4 regions of the Pseudomonas sp. 37 R 15 genome follow, and region 2 is predicted to be linked to each of the others. Evidence: predicted binding sites of a transcription regulator. Region 2 holds the regulator's gene; each other region holds the start of a gene.
The links. The regulator FliA, encoded in region 2, starts transcription of late flagellar genes. The targets are predictions, from matches to a motif close to CTAAAGTTTNNNNNNNNNNNGCCGNTAA.
Positions count from the first base shown of each region.

Region 1: a site for FliA is predicted at 1,577-1,604, ahead of flgM (flagellar biosynthesis anti-sigma factor FlgM). Genes of this name have one in related genera too.
Region 3: a site for FliA is predicted at 1,340-1,367, ahead of BFQ04_RS11185 (methyl-accepting chemotaxis protein). Genes of this name have one in related genera too.
Region 4: a site for FliA is predicted at 2,552-2,579, ahead of BFQ04_RS22040 (methyl-accepting chemotaxis protein). Genes of this name have one in related genera too.

Region 1 is NZ_CVTV01000040.1:48,635-52,782, reverse strand. It holds gene BFQ04_RS12365 (flagellar brake protein) at 1-607, opposite strand, end outside; gene BFQ04_RS12360 (flagellar protein FlgN) at 704-1,174, opposite strand; gene flgM (flagellar biosynthesis anti-sigma factor FlgM) at 1,223-1,540, opposite strand; gene flgA (flagellar basal body P-ring formation chaperone FlgA) at 1,681-2,439, opposite strand; gene BFQ04_RS12345 (chemotaxis protein CheV) at 2,515-3,447, shown strand; gene cheR (protein-glutamate O-methyltransferase CheR) at 3,491-4,148, shown strand, end outside.
Region 2 is NZ_CVTV01000018.1:677-4,824, forward strand. It holds partial or broken gene BFQ04_RS03870 (Hpt domain-containing protein) at 1-220, opposite strand, end outside; gene BFQ04_RS03875 (protein phosphatase CheZ) at 232-1,020, opposite strand; gene BFQ04_RS03880 (chemotaxis response regulator CheY) at 1,039-1,413, opposite strand; gene fliA (RNA polymerase sigma factor FliA) at 1,581-2,321, opposite strand; gene fleN (flagellar synthesis regulator FleN) at 2,318-3,151, opposite strand; gene flhF (flagellar biosynthesis protein FlhF) at 3,257-4,148, opposite strand, start outside.
Region 3 is NZ_CVTV01000033.1:84,674-88,821, forward strand. It holds gene BFQ04_RS11170 (MmcQ/YjbR family DNA-binding protein) at 1-13, shown strand, start outside; gene BFQ04_RS11175 (DUF1294 domain-containing protein) at 1-379, opposite strand, end outside; gene BFQ04_RS11180 (undecaprenyl-diphosphate phosphatase) at 376-1,206, opposite strand; gene BFQ04_RS11185 (methyl-accepting chemotaxis protein) at 1,435-3,069, shown strand; gene pnuC (nicotinamide riboside transporter PnuC) at 3,311-3,874, shown strand; gene BFQ04_RS11195 (AAA family ATPase) at 3,871-4,148, shown strand, end outside.
Region 4 is NZ_CVTV01000056.1:237,562-241,709, forward strand. It holds gene BFQ04_RS22030 (sensor histidine kinase) at 1-294, opposite strand, end outside; gene BFQ04_RS22035 (hypothetical protein) at 454-693, opposite strand; gene BFQ04_RS22040 (methyl-accepting chemotaxis protein) at 953-2,446, opposite strand; gene BFQ04_RS22045 (TonB-dependent siderophore receptor) at 2,620-4,148, opposite strand, start outside.

The DNA of each region.
Region 1 (4,148 bases), on a different contig from region 2:
GGTAACGCAACTCGACAGCAGTCGTCATGTTGCCGAATGGCAGCGCGGCGATGAAGCGGTCGTAGACCTGCCCCAGTTGCAGGCGTTCGGCGATGTCGCCTTCAAAGCGCAATTTGCATCCAGTGGCGGAAATGTCGAGCAACTTGCCGTTGATCGGCGCCTTGAGCTTTTCGCCACCCAGTTCGATATTGACCAATTGCGCCAACTTCAGGGCAGCGCGGAATGCATCACGACGCTGATGATAGACCACCTCGCTGGGCATGCTGCCACTGTAGATACGGTGACCGTCCTTCTCGCTGATGCTCAGCGTGCCGTTACTGTCCCAGGCAACCCGGACGCCATCATGAAAACCTTCGATGCGGAAGGGTTCGCCATTTTCGAGGTGACGTTCACCGTCACGCGGAATCATTTCGTCCAGTACCAGCGTCTTGCTGTCCCGATCGATGTCCACAAGGTAGCTTTGGAAGCGTTGGCTGCGTTCGTGGAAAGTGATGATCAGTGGATCATGGCTTTCCTGGAGCATCCGCAGCGTGCTGGCGATTTCCAAAGGTGTGGTAAGGACCTTGGGTGGCTGCGGTGCATCTTCCGCATTAAGGGTGTTGAACACGGTTGTTCCATCTCCAGGAAAATACGACTACACGCAAGAACCGGCATTTTGCCAGTATGTAGCGCACCTTGGATAGGCCGCGCTTTGGAACCGTTGTCAGGCTTGGCTGCGGGTGCTTGGCTTGACCAGGCGTGAAGTGGAACCTTGGGCGTTATACAGGGCCGGGGGCTCACCGCCGTGAAGAATACGTAACTGATTGGCCGTGGTGGCTTGCTGAAGCTGAATCGACTGGCCGTTGAGCAGGTTGGCTTCCTGGCACTGGGTGAGCAGGTGATTGAGCGCTTTGCTTTGCGTCAGCAACTGATCGCCGACCGAGGAATGACTTGCCAACTGTGCCAGGCCGTCGTGATCGGCAGGCAGGCCCAGGCTGATAAGAATCTCGCTGCGCTTCTTGCCGTGCTGTTCAAGCAGCACAATCAGCGACTGTTTGCGCGCGAGTATTTCTTCGAGCAAGGGCATATCCCGGCCATACAGGGCCAGGGACTCTTCTTTAAGCAGCTCGAGCAGTTGTTGCGTCGGCGCCAGATCATCAAGGATCAGTTGGAGCAAATGTTCGTCGTGGTGCATGGCTGGCCTTGGGTTTTAAGCGTCCAGAAGCCCAGCGCAGGCCTGTGCCTAGCGCTCGGCTTCGAAGTTAAGCAGCTTGCTGGCTACACGGTTGCTGTCGACTGTATAAGTGCCATCGGCGATGGCTTGTTTCAACTCGGCCACGCGGGCTTTGTTCACAATCGGCTGATCGCGCAGCGAGTCAGTGATCTTCTGCAACTGTTGAGCCTCATTGCTCAGGTGTACCGATTCCCCACTCTGGCTCGCGCTCGCCTGTTCTGCCTTGGCGGGCAGGGGTTTGGCTTCAACACTGTCCTTGGCACCGCTGGTGCGCGTATTGCCCGGCAAGGGCTGGGTGCTGTTTAAACGATTGAAATCAATGACCATGATAAAAAACCTCTGGGTATGTGGACGCTTGCCATGTTTTCGGCAATACCCGGACAAACTTTAGGCGCGAATGACAATAAATCTCCGCACGGAACATTCCATGCACAGTGTAGGAAAACCTAGCGCCCCATACCAGTAATCTATAACGCTACCTCGACCTGGCCAGGGGCCGTCACCCGCGCCTTGATCACGCGGTTGGAGTTGAGGTTCTTGACGCGAATCTGCTCGCTCATGCCGCCGTTGGACAGCGCTTCCCCAGGCATTCTCACGTTCAAACCGCCGCTGCTGGCGGAAATCACTACCTGGTCACCTTTACGAATGACCTCGGCCTGCTCCAGATGCACCAGGGTAATCACCTGATCGGTGACCACTGGTCGGGTGAGCCGCTGCCCGATCGCCTGGTCCAGGGAGGTCAGGTAACCCTGATTGATCAAGCTGATATCCCGTTCACGCAGTGCGACATCGTCATAGCCGATGATGCCGGTGCGCTTCAACGGTCGCGCCACCACGACAACGTCGCGGAACAATTTGACTTGAGCCGGCACAAAAACAGTCCAGGGCGAGGCGCCTTCACAGCGTACTTTTACGGTGACACGGCCAATGGGCTGGGCCGGGCTTTCCAGGGTGGCTGTCAATTCCTTGTCACACATCGGCATGCGCAGGCGCGGGTCCAACGAGTTGACCTGGATCTCATAGCGGCCCGGTGTCTGGGTGGTCTCCAGATAATCTTCTACAGTGTATTCAAGAAAGCCCTGGGTGACGCCGATAAGGAGATCAGGCAGGGTGACGTTGTCGGCGCGGGCCGTGACGCCCCAGACAAGCAGCGCCATCGCGGCGCAGAGCAATCTGCGATACTTTGAGCGGCAAGCGCGTCGGGAAACTGTCGTTTTAATATCCATAGCCAACCAAATAGCAAAGCTCGTGCCGTTTAGTGTTGGGTACGCATCGTACCTCTGGGATTTAGGAGTCTGGGCATGGCAGGTGTAATGGATTCAGTAAACCAGCGCACGCAGCTGGTAGGGCAGAATCGCCTGGAGTTGTTGCTTTTTCGCCTGGACGGCAAGCAGCTGTACGGCATCAACGTGTTTAAAGTGCGTGAAGTGCTGCAGTGTCCCAAGCTGACGATCATGCCCAAGTCCAGTCCGGTGGTGTGCGGCGTGGCCAATATCCGCGGCGCGACCATCCCCATTCTTGACTTGGCAATGGCCACCGGCTCCGCCGGTTTGCAGGACCGCCAGAGCCCGTTCGTGATCATTACCGAGTACAACACCAAGACCCAGGGGTTTCTGGTGCGCTCGGTGGAACGTATCGTCAATATGAACTGGGAAGAGATTCATCCGCCGCCCAAGGGCACCGGGCGCGATCATTACCTGACGGCGGTGACGCGGGTGGATAACCAGTTGGTGGAAATCATCGACGTGGAGAAAATCCTCGCCGAAGTCGCGCCCACCTCGGAAACGATTTCCGTCGGGGTAGTGGATGCCGAGACGGCACACAAGGCGGTATCCCTGCGCGTGTTGACCGTGGATGACTCCTCTGTCGCGCGCAAGCAGGTCACGCGTTGCCTGCAAACCGTCGGCGTGGACGTGGTAGCCCTCAATGACGGTCGCCAAGCCCTGGATTACCTGCGCAAGTTGGTGGACGAGGGCAAGAAGCCGGAAGAAGAATTCCTGATGATGATTTCCGACATTGAAATGCCGGAAATGGACGGATACACCCTCACGGCGGAAATACGCAACGATCCACGCATGCAAAAATTGCACATCATCCTGCATACTTCGTTGTCGGGGGTATTCAATCAGGCCATGGTCAAGAAGGTCGGTGCAGATGACTTTCTGGCCAAATTCCGGCCTGATGACCTCGCATCCCGGGTAGTCGACCGGATCAAGGCAGCAGATCACGGCTAGGGGCATTTCTCCTGGCGGTCACACGATTTAAGAGGCGGTACCATTGTCTACGGGTAATTTGGATTTCGAACAGTTCCGGGTCTTCCTGGAAAAAGCCTGTGGCATATTGCTTGGTGAAAACAAGCAGTACCTGGTATCCAGCCGTCTCAACAAGCTGATGGAACAGCAGGGCATAAAATCCCTGGGTGAGTTGGTTCAGCGGATCCAGGGGCAGCCGCGCAGCGGGCTCAAGGAGATGGTGGTCGATGCCATGACCACCAACGAAACGTTATGGTTTCGCGATACCTACCCCTTTGAGGTGCTCAAGAACAAAGTGCTGCCGGAAGCCATCAAGGCCAGCCCGGGTCAGCGCCTGCGTATCTGGTCGGCGGCATGCTCCTCGGGACAGGAACCCTATTCGATCTCCATGTCCATCGACGAGTTCGAGCGGACCAACATGGGCCAGCTGAAAGCCGGCGCGCAAATTGTGGCGACGGACCTGTCCGGCAGTATGCTCACCAACTGCAAGACCGGTGAGTACGACAGCCTGGCCCTGGGCCGAGGCCTGTCCCAGGAACGCTTGCAGCGCTACTTTGACCCGAAAGGGGCAGGGCGCTGGGCGATCAAGGCGCCGATCAAGAGCCGCGTCGAGTTCCGCTCGTTCAACTTGCTCGACAGCTACGCCAGCCTGGGCAAGTTCGACATGGTGTTCTGCCGCAACG
Region 2 (4,148 bases):
ACACGTTCTCGGCGATGTGACAGCACTCCACCAGCTCATGGAGCTGGAGGAAGCCGGCGCCCCCTTTTACAGTGTGAAAACCGCGAAAAATTGCATTGAGCAGGTTCGCATCATCCGGGCGGCTTTCCAGCTCGACCAGTTGTTCGGACAGTTGCTCTAAAATTTCGCCGGCCTCTACAAGGAAATCCTGAAGGATTTCTTCATCGGCGCCGAAGCTCATGTGGGTGCTCCTTAGAAGCCTAAACTGGACAGCAAATCGTCTACGTCATCTTGACCGGATACGACGTCTTCACGTTTATCGGCATGAATCTGCGGACCTTCACCCTTGGCGAGATGTTTTTGTGGATCTTTTTCCGAGAGGATCGCTTCACGGTCATGTTCGATGCCGGCAAAACGGTCGACCTGGCCGGCCATGAGCACCAGTTTGAGCAGGTTGCTTTCCACTTCGGTGACCAGTTGGGTCACCCGCTTGATCACCTGGCCTGTGAGGTCCTGGTAATCCTGGGCCAGCAGAATATCGTTGAGGTTGCTGGCCACCGTGCGATTTTCCTGTTCGCTGCGCGACAGAAAACCGTCAACCCGACGCGCCAGCTCACGGAACTCTTCAGCCCCTACTTCGCGGCGCATGAAACGGCCCCAGTCCACGCTCAGGGCGTGGGCTTCGCTGGCCATGCCGTTGACCAGGGGCGTGGCGTTTTCCACCAGGTCCATGGTGCGGTTGGCCGCCGCCTCGGTCAGCCTGACCACATAGGACAGGCGTTCAGTGGCATCGGTGATCTGCGAAATCTCTTCGGCCTGGGGCATGCGCGGGTCAATCTGGAAATTGACGATCGCACTGTGCAGCTCGCGTGTGAGCTTGCCCACTTCCTGGTACAGGCCGCGGTCACGGGTCTGGTTAAGCTCATGGATCAACTGCACCGCGTCGGCGAACTGGCCTTTTTCCAGGCTGTCGACCAACTGGTGAGCATGCTTTTTCAGGGTCGACTCAAAGTCGCCCTGTGACGTTTCTTTATGCTCCATAGCTCCCCCGCGATGGCATTAGCCGTGGATGCGTTCGAAGATTTTTTCGATCTTCTCTTTCAAGGCCAATGCTGTGAATGGCTTGACCACGTAACCGTTGACCCCGGCTTGGGCGGCTTCGATGATCTGTTCACGCTTGGCTTCGGCGGTCACCATCAACACCGGCAGGCTGCGCAGTTTTTCATCGGCGCGCACATGGCGCAGCAAATCGATACCGGTCATGCCCGGCATGTTCCAGTCGGTTACCAGAAAGTCGATGCTGCCGCTGTTGAGGATCGGAATCGCCGTAATGCCGTCATCCGCCTCGACCGTGTTAGTGAACCCAAGGTCACGCAACAGGTTTTTTATGATCCGCCGCATCGTTGAGAAGTCATCAACGATGAGGATTTTCATGTTCTTGTCCAATTCGACCTCCAAGCAGTCTTAAACGCGCCCAGCACCTGGACGCGCCACTTCAATCAACAGGCGTTACACAAAAAGGACTGCCCAGGGCACCACGGAGCGATCCCGCGAAGGCCGAAGCCTTCGCGGTAGCATCTGCAGTGTCCCCACACTGCCTGTCAGCGCGCGCGCCACTCTCCCAACCGTCCCCGCAAGCGGGCCGCGCACTGGCTATGCAACTGGCTGACACGCGATTCGCTGACCCCCAGGACCTCACCGATTTCCTTGAGGTTCAGCTCTTCGTCGTAGTACAGCGCCAGCACCAGGCGCTCACGCTCCGGCAAATTGGCAATGGCGTCCGCCAACGCGCCCTGGAAACGCTCATCTTCCAGATCGCGTGACGGTTCCATATGCGCACTCGCGCCGTCCTCGTGCAGCCCTTCGTGTTCGCCGTCCTGCAACAGGTCGTCGAAACTGAACAGGCGGCTGCCCAAGGTATCGTTCAAAATCCCGTAATAATCGTCGAGACTCAATTGGAGTTCGGCCGCAACTTCATGATCTTTAGCGTCACGACCGGTTTTTGCTTCAATTGCACGAATTGCGTCACTGACCATGCGCGTATTGCGGTGTACCGAACGCGGCGCCCAGTCGCCTTTACGCACCTCATCGAGCATCGCGCCACGGATACGGATACCCGCATACGTCTCGAAACTCGCGCCCTTGCTCGCGTCATATTTGGTCGACACTTCGAGCAGGCCGATCATGCCGGCCTGGATCAGGTCTTCCACCTGCACGCTGGCGGGCAGGCGCGCCAACAGGTGATAGGCAATGCGCTTGACCAGGGGCGCATAGCGCTCGATCAATTCGCCCTGGCTGTCACGTGCCGACTTTTTGTAAAGGTTGTAGCCGCTTGATGTCATAGCACAGGTCCCGCGCTCGTCTGATGCACCAGTCGCTCGACGAAAAACTCCAGATGCCCCCGAGGGTTGGCAGGCAGCGGCCAGGTATCGACCTTCTGGGCAATGGCCTTGAACGCCAGTGCGCACTTCGAACGAGGGAACGCTTCGTAGACCGCACGCTGCTTTTGCACGGCCTTGCGCACACACTCGTCATAGGGAACTGCGCCGACGTATTGTAACGCCACATCGAGGAAACGATCCGTGACCTTGGTCAACTTGGCGAACAGGTTGCGCCCTTCCTGCGGGCTCTGGGCCATGTTGGCCAGCACGCGGAAGCGGTTCATGCCGTAGTCACGGTTAAGCAGTTTGATCAGGGCGTAGGCATCGGTGATCGAGGTGGGTTCGTCGCACACCACCAGCAGGACTTCTTGCGCTGCGCGTACAAAGCTGACCACCGACTCGCCGATCCCGGCGGCGGTGTCGATCACCAGCACGTCGAGGTTGTCGCCGATATCGCTGAAGGCCTGGATCAGGCCGGCGTGCTGCGCCGGGCTCAGGTGCACCATGCTCTGGGTGCCGGAGGCGGCCGGCACGATGCGGATCCCACCGGGCCCCTGCAGCAGCACATCGCGCAGCTCACAGCGGCCTTCGATCACATCGGCCAGCGTGTGTTTGGGGGTCAGCCCCAACAGAACGTCCACGTTGGCCAGGCCCAGGTCAGCATCCAGCAGCATGACGCGACGGCCAAGCTCTGCCAGGGCCAGGGACAAATTCACTGACACGTTAGTTTTGCCGACGCCACCTTTGCCGCCGGTCACCGCGATCACCTGTACGGGATGCATGCTGCCCATTTTATTTCTTTACCTTGTCTTGCTTAGACGCAGGCTACATGGCTTGGCCGCGTGTATCGCTTGCAGGCCATCGATGTAGGTACATTTCACGGTGTTCATCCTGCCTCATCCCACCCGTTTTGCCGGGTTGTGATAAAGGTCGGCGAACATATCGGCCATCGCTTCCTCGCTAGGCTCGTCTTGCATTTGCACGCTGACAGCACGGCTGACCAACTGATGACGGCGCGGCAGATGCAAATCATCCGGGATCCGCGGCCCGTCGGTCAGGTAGGCGACCGGTAGTTCATGACTGATTGCCAGGCTCAACACTTCGCCCAGGCTGGCAGTTTCATCCAGTTTGGTCAGGATACAACCGGCCAGCCCGCAGCGTTTATAGCTGTGGTAGGCAGCGGTAAGAACCTGTTTCTGGCTGGTGGTTGCAAGCACCAGGTAATTTTTTGACTTGATGCCACGCCCGGCCAGGCTTTCGAGCTGCATGCGCAGGGCCGGGTCGCTGGCTTGCAGGCCGGCGGTATCGATCAACACCACGCGCTTGCGCAGCAGCGGGTCGAGGGCGTTGGCCAGGGACTGGCCCGGGTCGACATGGGTCACCGGCACATTGAGGATGCGGCCCAGGGTCTTGAGCTGTTCCTGGGCGCCGATGCGGTAACTGTCCATGCTCACCAGCGCGATGTTTTGCGCGCCGTACTTGAGCACGTAGCGCGCTGCCAGCTTGGCCAGGGTGGTGGTCTTGCCCATGCCGGCGGGGCCGACCATGGCGATCACACCGCCCTCTTCCAGGGGTTCGATTTCCGGGGTGGCAATCATGCGTGCCAGGTGCGCCAGCAGCATGCGCCAGGCCTGGCGCGGCTCTTCGACTTCGGAGGTCAGCGCCAGCAGGTCACGGGACAACGGGCCGGACAGGCCGATGCGTTGCAGGCGACGCCACAGGTTGGCCTGTTGCGGCTTGCTGCCTTGCAGTTGCGTCCAGGCCAAAGAGCCGAGTTGCACTTCGAGC
Region 3 (4,148 bases), on a different contig from region 2:
GGATCGACAGTAGCGTGCCGCCGAGAAACAGCTGGTCCAGCCAGAACACCTGGTGCAACAGCACAATCACCCAGAACAGCACCTGGTAGGACACCTTGCGTGTTTTGTGCCGGAACACTTGCTGCGCGATCAATGCCCCCGGCCAACCGCCCGCCAGCTCGACGGCGTGCAGGATGTTTTCCGGGATGCGCCGGCCCTCTGTCTGCGCTTTGCGCTTGTCGCTCCAGTACATAAAGAACGCCACCATGCTGACCACCCCGTAGGCTGCCAGCGGGATCATGGTCTCGCCGCGATGCCACAGCAGCGCCGAACCCAGCAACGGCGCCGCGCACAGCAGCACGAAGAGCAACGTCTTCAAGCGTGGGTGCTGAATGTTCATGGCTTGACGGCGGTCCAGTCGATCCAGCCGAATTGCCAGGTCGCCAGGATCACCAGGCCGAACGCAATGCGGTACCAGGCAAAGGCCGCGTAGCTGTGGTTGGCGATGAACTTGAGCAGGCCCTTGACCGCGATCATCGCGAAGATGAACGAGGTGACAAAGCCAATGGCGAACACCGGCAGGTCCGCCGGCTGAAACAGGTCGCGGTATTTATAGCCCGAGTACAGCGCTGCACCGACCATGGTCGGCATGGCCAGGAAGAATGAAAACTCGGTGGCGGTCTTGCGCGACAAGCCGAACAACAGGCCGCCGATGATCGTCGCGCCGGAGCGTGAAGTGCCCGGGATCATGGCCAGGCACTGGGCCATGCCGACCTTGAGCGCGTCCTTCCAGGTGATCTCGTCGACGGTTTGCGCATGCACCGCATGCTGGCGACGTTCCGCCCACAACATGACCACACCGCCCACCACCAGGGCCGTGGCCACGGTGATCGGGTTGAACAGGTAATGCTTGATCAGGTCAGCGAAAATCACCCCCAGCACCACCGCCGGCAACACCGCGATGATCAGGTTCACGGTGAAGCGCTGGGCGTTGCGCTGGGTGGGCAAGCCGATGACCACGTCGAGGATCTTGCGCCGGAATTCCCAGACCACGGCGAGGATCGCGCCCAACTGGATAATGATATTGAATGCCTCGAAACGCTCGCCGCCGAAGTTGATCAGGTCGGCGACGATGATCTGGTGGCCGGTGCTGGAGATCGGCAGAAACTCCGTCAGCCCCTCGACCACGCCAAGAATCAGTGCCTGTATGGCGGTCCAAAAATCCATGCTTTCTCCAAAGGTCACGCGCCTGGCGTGCCTCTTAGTGTTTTTTAAAGTTCACTGACAACGAGCACACTGCAGCGCCCGGCGTTGATTCTCAATGCCGGACTGCAAAAATTCCGTGAAAAATCAGGCAGTACTCAGGTTTTTCGATTCCGGGCCGAAAGCCTATCAGACAAGCCGCAAAAGTCGATGCAACACCCACAATTATAAAAGGCTCGGAGTGACAGGACGATGAACAGTTTGCGCAATATGTCGATCAGCCGGCGCCTCTGGCTGATCCTGATAGTCGCCGTGCTGATGCTGCTGACCTTGGGCGCCTTGATGCTCAAACAGATCCATGACGACCTCTACCAGGCCAAGCGCCAACAGACCCAGCACGTGGTGCAAACCGCCAGCGGCGTACTCGGCTACTACCAGAACCTGGAAAAGACCGGGGTGCTCACCCGTGAGGCGGCGCAGCAACAAGCCCTGAGCGCGGTGCGCGGCCTGCGGTATGACCACGACGACTACTTCTGGATCAACGACCTCACCCCCGTGATGATCATGCATGCGGCCAACCCCAAGCTGGACGGCCAGAACCTCTCGGCGATCCGCGACCCGGACGGGTTTGCCGTGTTCAATGAATTCGTGAGCCTGGCCAAGGCCAAGGGCGCCGGCATCGTCAATTATCGCTGGCCAAAGCCGGGGGCCGATGCGCCGGTGCAGAAAACCTCTTACATCCAACTGTTCGAACCCTGGGGCTGGATCATCGGCTCGGGCGTCTATGTGGACGACGTGCAGGCCGAGTTCACCGGCCAGGTGTGGAAAGCCTCCGCTATCGGTCTGGCCATTGCGCTGGTCATGACCCTGCTGGTGCTGTTGATCGCGCGCAGTATCGTGCAGCCGTTGCAGGCTGCGGTAAATGCCATGGGCAACATTGCCAGCGGCGAAAGCGACCTGACCCGCAGCCTCGACACTCATGGGCGCGACGAGGTCACCCAACTGTCCGAGCACTTCAATACCTTCACCGCCAAATTACGCCAGGTGGTCGGCCATTTGCAGGTGTGCGCCAACGCCCTGGGCGAGTCGTCGACCGAGTTGGGCCACAACGCCAGCCAGGCCCATGACCGCAGCCAGCAGCAGTCGCAACAGATGGAACTGGTGGCCACCGCCATCAATGAAGTCACCTACGGCGTGCAGGACGTGGCCAAGAATGCCGAGCACGCCGCCAGCGAAATGCGCGATGCCCAGGCCCAGGCGCAGCAAGGCCAGGTCAACATCGACAGCAGCCTGCAGCAGATCGACCAGCTCTCGGGCACCATCAGCCAGGCCGTGGAGGTGATCCGCACCCTGTCCAGCGAAAGCACCCAGATCGGCGGCGTGCTCGAAGTGATTCGCTCGATTGCCGACCAGACCAATCTGCTCGCCCTCAACGCCGCTATCGAAGCCGCGCGCGCCGGCGAGCAGGGCCGTGGGTTTGCAGTAGTGGCCGATGAAGTACGCCTGCTGGCCCAGCGCACGCAAAAATCCACGGCTGAAATCCAGGCGATGATCGAGCGCCTGCAAGGGCATTCGGAAGCGGCGGTCAAGGTGATCAGCGACAGTCACAGCGCCTCGCAATTGACCATCGAGCAAGCCGGCCTGGCCGGTGCGAGCCTCAATGCCATCGGCCAGGCACTGCATAATCTCAACGGCCTGAATGCCTCGATTGCCAGTGCCACCCTGCAACAGGCCCATGTGGTGGAAGACATCAACCAGAACGTCACCCAGGCGGCCGGGCTGTCCCACAGCACCGCGCTGGCGGCTGAGCAGTCGAGCGTGGCCAGCGCGCAGTTGCGGGGTTTGAGCGAGCAGCTTGACGGGTTGTTGCGTCAGTTCCGCATCTAGCCCTGAGTTAAATTGTGGGACGGGGCAAGCCCTAACCTGTAGGAGCGAGCTTGCTCGCGAAAAACGTCAACGATAACGCGTGCTTCCTGAATGAACGCGGTGCCTGTGAGTTTTTCGCGAGCAAGCTCGCTCCTGCAAAAAGCCAGGGCAAGCCCCGTCCCACATTTGCCCGCCTGTGTTTTGAGGATTGGCCACCTCTGGGTACAATCACCGCCCTCTCCCACTCCCCCAAGGAACCGCCATGTCCGGGCTTGAACTGTTCGCCGCCGCACTGGGGGTGATTGCCGTATGGCTGACGGTCAAGCAGAACCCATGGTGCTGGCCCATCGGCCTGGTGATGGTATTGCTCTACACCTGGGTGTTCTACGACGTAAAACTCTACTCCGACATGTTGCTGCAAGTGGTGTATGCCGCCTTGCAACTCTATGGCTGGTGGCAATGGACCCGCGCCGGCGCGGTCAGGCAGGGACGCCAGGTTAGCCGCCTGGAAATGCCTGCGGTCATGGTCAGCCTGTTGGTGGGCGCTGTCGGCAGCCTGCTGCTCGGCGCCGCCATGGCTCACTGGACCGACGCCGCCCAGCCCTGGCTCGACGCGGCCCTCACCGGCTTCAGCCTGGTGGCGCAGCTGTGGATGGCACAAAAGCGCGTGCAGTGCTGGCCATTGTGGATCGCGGTGGATGTGATTTTCGTCGGGCTGTTCCTCTACAAAGGCCTCTACCTCACCGCCGCGCTGTATGCGCTGTTTACCATGATTGCCGTGCAAGGCTGGCGTGAATGGCGCGCCGACCCGGCGTTGCACGCATGAAGGTGGTGGTGCTGGCAGGCCCGGAATCGAGCGGTAAAAGCTGGCTGGCGGCGCAGCTTCATGCGCACTTCGGCGGGCTCATGGTGGGGGAATACGTGCGCACTTTCATCGACGCACATCAACGCGATACCTGCCTGGCGGATATCCCGGCGATCGCCCGGGGCCAGTTGGCCTGGGAGGATGCGGCGCGCGCCAAGTGCCCGGCGCTGCTGATCCTCGACACCCACCTGCTGACCAACCGGCTCTGGAGCCAGACGCTGTTTGGCGATTACCC
Region 4 (4,148 bases), on a different contig from region 2:
TTCCGAGACCATCTGATCGATCGTGAACCCGGCCATCAGCCGCGTCATTGCATGGGTTTCCGCCGCGGTTTCCTGATCATCCGCCGGGGCCAGGCCCTGGGCCTTGTCGATTTGCTCCTGGCGGGTCTGCTTGGTGCGCAGGTCGCTGACGATGGCCAGCAACATCTGCTCGGCATGATCGCGCAGCGCGACGCTGTCGAGTGCCTCGCCCGGGGTGTCGAGGGTTCTGGCAAAATCTTCCCAGGCCTGCAGAATCGGCTCGAGGTTTTCCAGAATGAAGTCGGGCAGGCGCATGTCTGTAATCCTGATGGGAGGCGGGCAGAAAAGCGAGGCTGCACAGATGAAGGGGCAATGCCCGGCAGTGTAGGAGGTTGTTCGTCGCTTTTAAAGCCCGGCCGCTAGCGTGAGGCCGCTGATCCCATCGGTGCACAGACAGCATTCATGGGGCTGACGCTACAGCCCCAATGTCAGCGACCGCAGCCTTTGTTCCACCACGCTGTCAAAATGGCTTGCCAGCTGCTCGCAGCGCTCCGGGGTGAGCCCTTCACAGCAGGTTATTCCCAACACAAAGCCCTGGGCCTTGGCACCGCCTTTGACGGCAAGAATCATCGACCCCGCCAGCTCGATCTCACGCAGAATTCTGTCAGCCTGTCGCTTTATAGGGCCGGGCAAGTCGTTCAAGGCTTCTTTCATGGCCGTTCTCCGCAGGCATTCACTACACACAAGGCAACGGAGGCACTGTCGGCCTCTTGAAAGCATCGACCGAAGGATGGTGCGAGAGTTTCGTCGTGCGCGATCGGGAGGCGATGATCTGCAGTGCAAAGCCAAACCTGCCCAACCTTTCAATGTTCTGTAGGAGCGCTCGAGCCCCGGCGAGGCTGCGATGGCGGTGGGTCAAGCGATGAAGAGGTCGACCTTGCGGCCGACCCACGACTGTTCGTACACCCTTGAATCAGGGATGAAACCTGCGCCCCAGCGCATCCAGGCGTACGGCGATCGGTGGCAGGCGTTCGCTGCTGCGGGCCAGGGTTTCCACGTCGTCGGCGGTGTTTTGCGCGATGTGCTGCACCGATTGCAGGCGCTCGACAATTTCCAGGTTCGCCGAGCTTTGCTCGCGGGTGGTGGTGACGATGCGGCCATTGAGTTGGTCGATATGCGCAATGTCTTCGCCCACTGCGCGCAGCATATCGACGGCCACTTGGCTGTCTTCCACGCAACGCTCCACACCCTGGCGGCTGTCGTGCATGGCTTCGACGGCCTGGCGGCTGCCTTGCTGCAAGCCTTCGATGATGGTCTTGATTTCCTGGGTGGAGAGGGCGGTGCGCTGGGCCAGGCTACGCACTTCGTCGGCGACCACGGCAAAGCCACGGCCTTGCTCGCCGGCGCGGGCGGCTTCGATGGCGGCATTGAGGGCAAGCAGGTTGGTCTGGTTGGCGATGCTGCTGATCACCTCCAGCACCGAACCGATTTGCTCCGCCTGCACGGCCAGCGATTGCACGGTCGATTGCGTGCCATTGATGCGCGAGGCCAGTTGCGTGATTTCATGCTGGGCGCGCCCAACGCTTTGCTGACCGCGTTCAATCTGCTGGCTGGCTTGGCCGGCGTGCTCCACGGCCTGTTCGACGTGCACAGTGATGTGGCCCGTGGCGTCTTCCATGCGCTGCATCGAGCCGGTCATTTCATTGATTTGCGCCAGTTGATGCCGCGCGCCTTGTTCCAGGGTGCCGCTGGCCGTGGCCAGTTCCTGGCCGAGTTGGCCCAGGCCATGGGAGTCGCGTGCGACGCCGTCGATCAGGTGAGTGAGTTGCTGCAGGAAATGGTCGAAGCGCTTGGCGAGGGACACGTGCTCCTTGTCTTCACCCTTGGCCGTGTCTTCGGTGAACTGCGAGGTGACGGCGAGCATTTTTTCCAGCATTTCCTGACTTTCGACTGCTTCGGCGTGGCTATGCACGGCGAGGTAGAGCAGGGCGACGGTTTCCATCACTACATAGAAGGCGTGGACGAAGATCATCGTCCAGCCGCCATGATGCGCCATCACAAACACCGGCCAGCCTTGATGCTGCAGGGCATGGAACACCAGGTGATGCACGGCGATGGTCAGCGCCGCCACCAGGATCGGCAGCCAGTCACGGTAGAACGTCAATACCGCGAGCAGCGCGAAGATACCAAAGTGCGCTTCGATGACACCCTGCGCCTGGTTGATGTGCAAGGCGGCCATCACCATCAGGCCGGCACCGAGTGCGCAGCGCATCGCACGGGTGCCGCCAATGGCGCGATACAGCGCGGTCAGCACCACGCCGGTGCCGCCACCGACGATCACCGCCTGGGTGAAGGTGTCATGCCAGAACCCCAGGCCGAGGGAGAACAGGAACATCAGCCAGATCAACGCCAGCATGATGCGGTCGGCCTTGCGATAGTGCTCCAGAAAGCGTGTGCGGAGGGGCATTGGCGTTTACTCCATGTGATTTAGCCAGGAATCAAGCACGCGGCGTGCCACGCGCGGAGCCGGTAAAGAGCCAGGCAGGTGCGGCGATAAGATCCGGCAAATCGGTTATCGGCACGTCGCAGGGAGACTTTAAGAACGGCTGCCCGGGCGGGCAGCCGAGGTTGCAATGACGATCAGAAGCTGTACTTGGCCGTCAGCATCATGTTGCGCGGGCTGCCGTAGGAGTCGCCGCCGTAGCTGACGTCCTCGGAGATGGACTGGTAGTAGTGCCGATCAAAGATATTGTTGGCGTTGAGCTGCAGATCCAGGTGCTGGTTGACCCGGTACCCGGCCATCAGGTCGGTGACGGCGTAGCCGCCTTGCTTGAGCCGATAGGTGCTGCCGTCCGCCAGCTGGATGTCGTTGTACATACGGCTCTGCCAGGACACGTTGCCGCCCACCCGGAGTTTCTCCAGCGGGCCCTGGAAGTTGTAGCGGGTGGTGACCTTGAACAGGTGTTCCGGGGTGTCGGTATCGAACTGCTTGTTGACCTTCTGCGGGTTGGCGTCGTCCCTGATAGTGTGGGTGCGCGCGTAGGTGTAGCCACCGCCGACCTGCCAGTTGTCGGTCAAGGCGCCTTGCAGTTCGAAGTCGATGCCCTGGCTGCGGATCTCCCCCGAGGCTTGATAGCAGGCCGCCTGCGGGCAGTCCGGCACAACGATCTGCACGGCACGGTTTTCCTGGTCGACACGGAACAGCGCCACGCTGGCATTCAGTGCGCCGCCCAGGTATTCGCCCTTGATGCCCACTTCATAGTTTTTGCCGACGATGGGCTTGAGCGGCGTCGCGCCGGTGCTCTTTTCTTTTTGCGGCGTGAAGATGTCGCTGTAGCTGGCATACACCGAGTGCTGGTCGTCCAGCTCGTAGATCAGGCCTGCGTAGCGGGTGAGGTTGCGGGTGACCTTATAGTCGCCGTCGCCGTCGCGGTTGTCATAGTCGTACCAGTCCAGGCGCCCGCCGAGGATCAGCTTGAGCGGGTCGGCCAGGCTCAGGCGCGTGGTGACGTAGACACCGTCCTGGGTGGTGACGTCACGCTGGTTGGTGGTGCGGGTGAAGTTCGGCTTGCCGGCATTGATCGGCCAATCCAGACGGTACGGGCTGTAAGCGTGGGTGGTCATGTCGTAGATGCGTTTGCTGGCGCCCACCACCAGCTCATGGGTGCGCCCGAACGCCTGGAACGGGCCGCTGGCAAAGGCGTCGAGCCCGGCCTGATTTTCATCGAAGGCGGCCTGGTACACCGTGCGCGCCAAGGTATTTTCGACCCAGCGCGACTGGTAGGAGCCGGAGAACAGCGCGTTTTGTTCGGCGTAATTGGCATTGACCTGCAGTTTCCAGTCGTTGGCCAGTTGCTGGCGCAATTCGACGAAAACCGTGTTGATCTCCTGGTCCTTGTTCTCCCAGTCGGTGCCGGGATTGTAGGAACGCGACAGGCCAAGGTGATGGCCGTCCAGGCCGACCATCGACGAGCCCCAGAAGTAGTTGGTCTTGTCTTTCTGGTTGGAGTAGCCGAGCGTCAGGCTCGTGTCCTCGCTCAGGTCGGCTTCGGTCACGGCGTAGAACAGGCCGTGATCCTGCTCGGCCTTGTCGATGAAACTGTTGGCGTCGCGGTAGGAGGTGACCACTCGGCCGCGCCAGGTGCCGCTGTCATTGAGGGGGCTGGAGG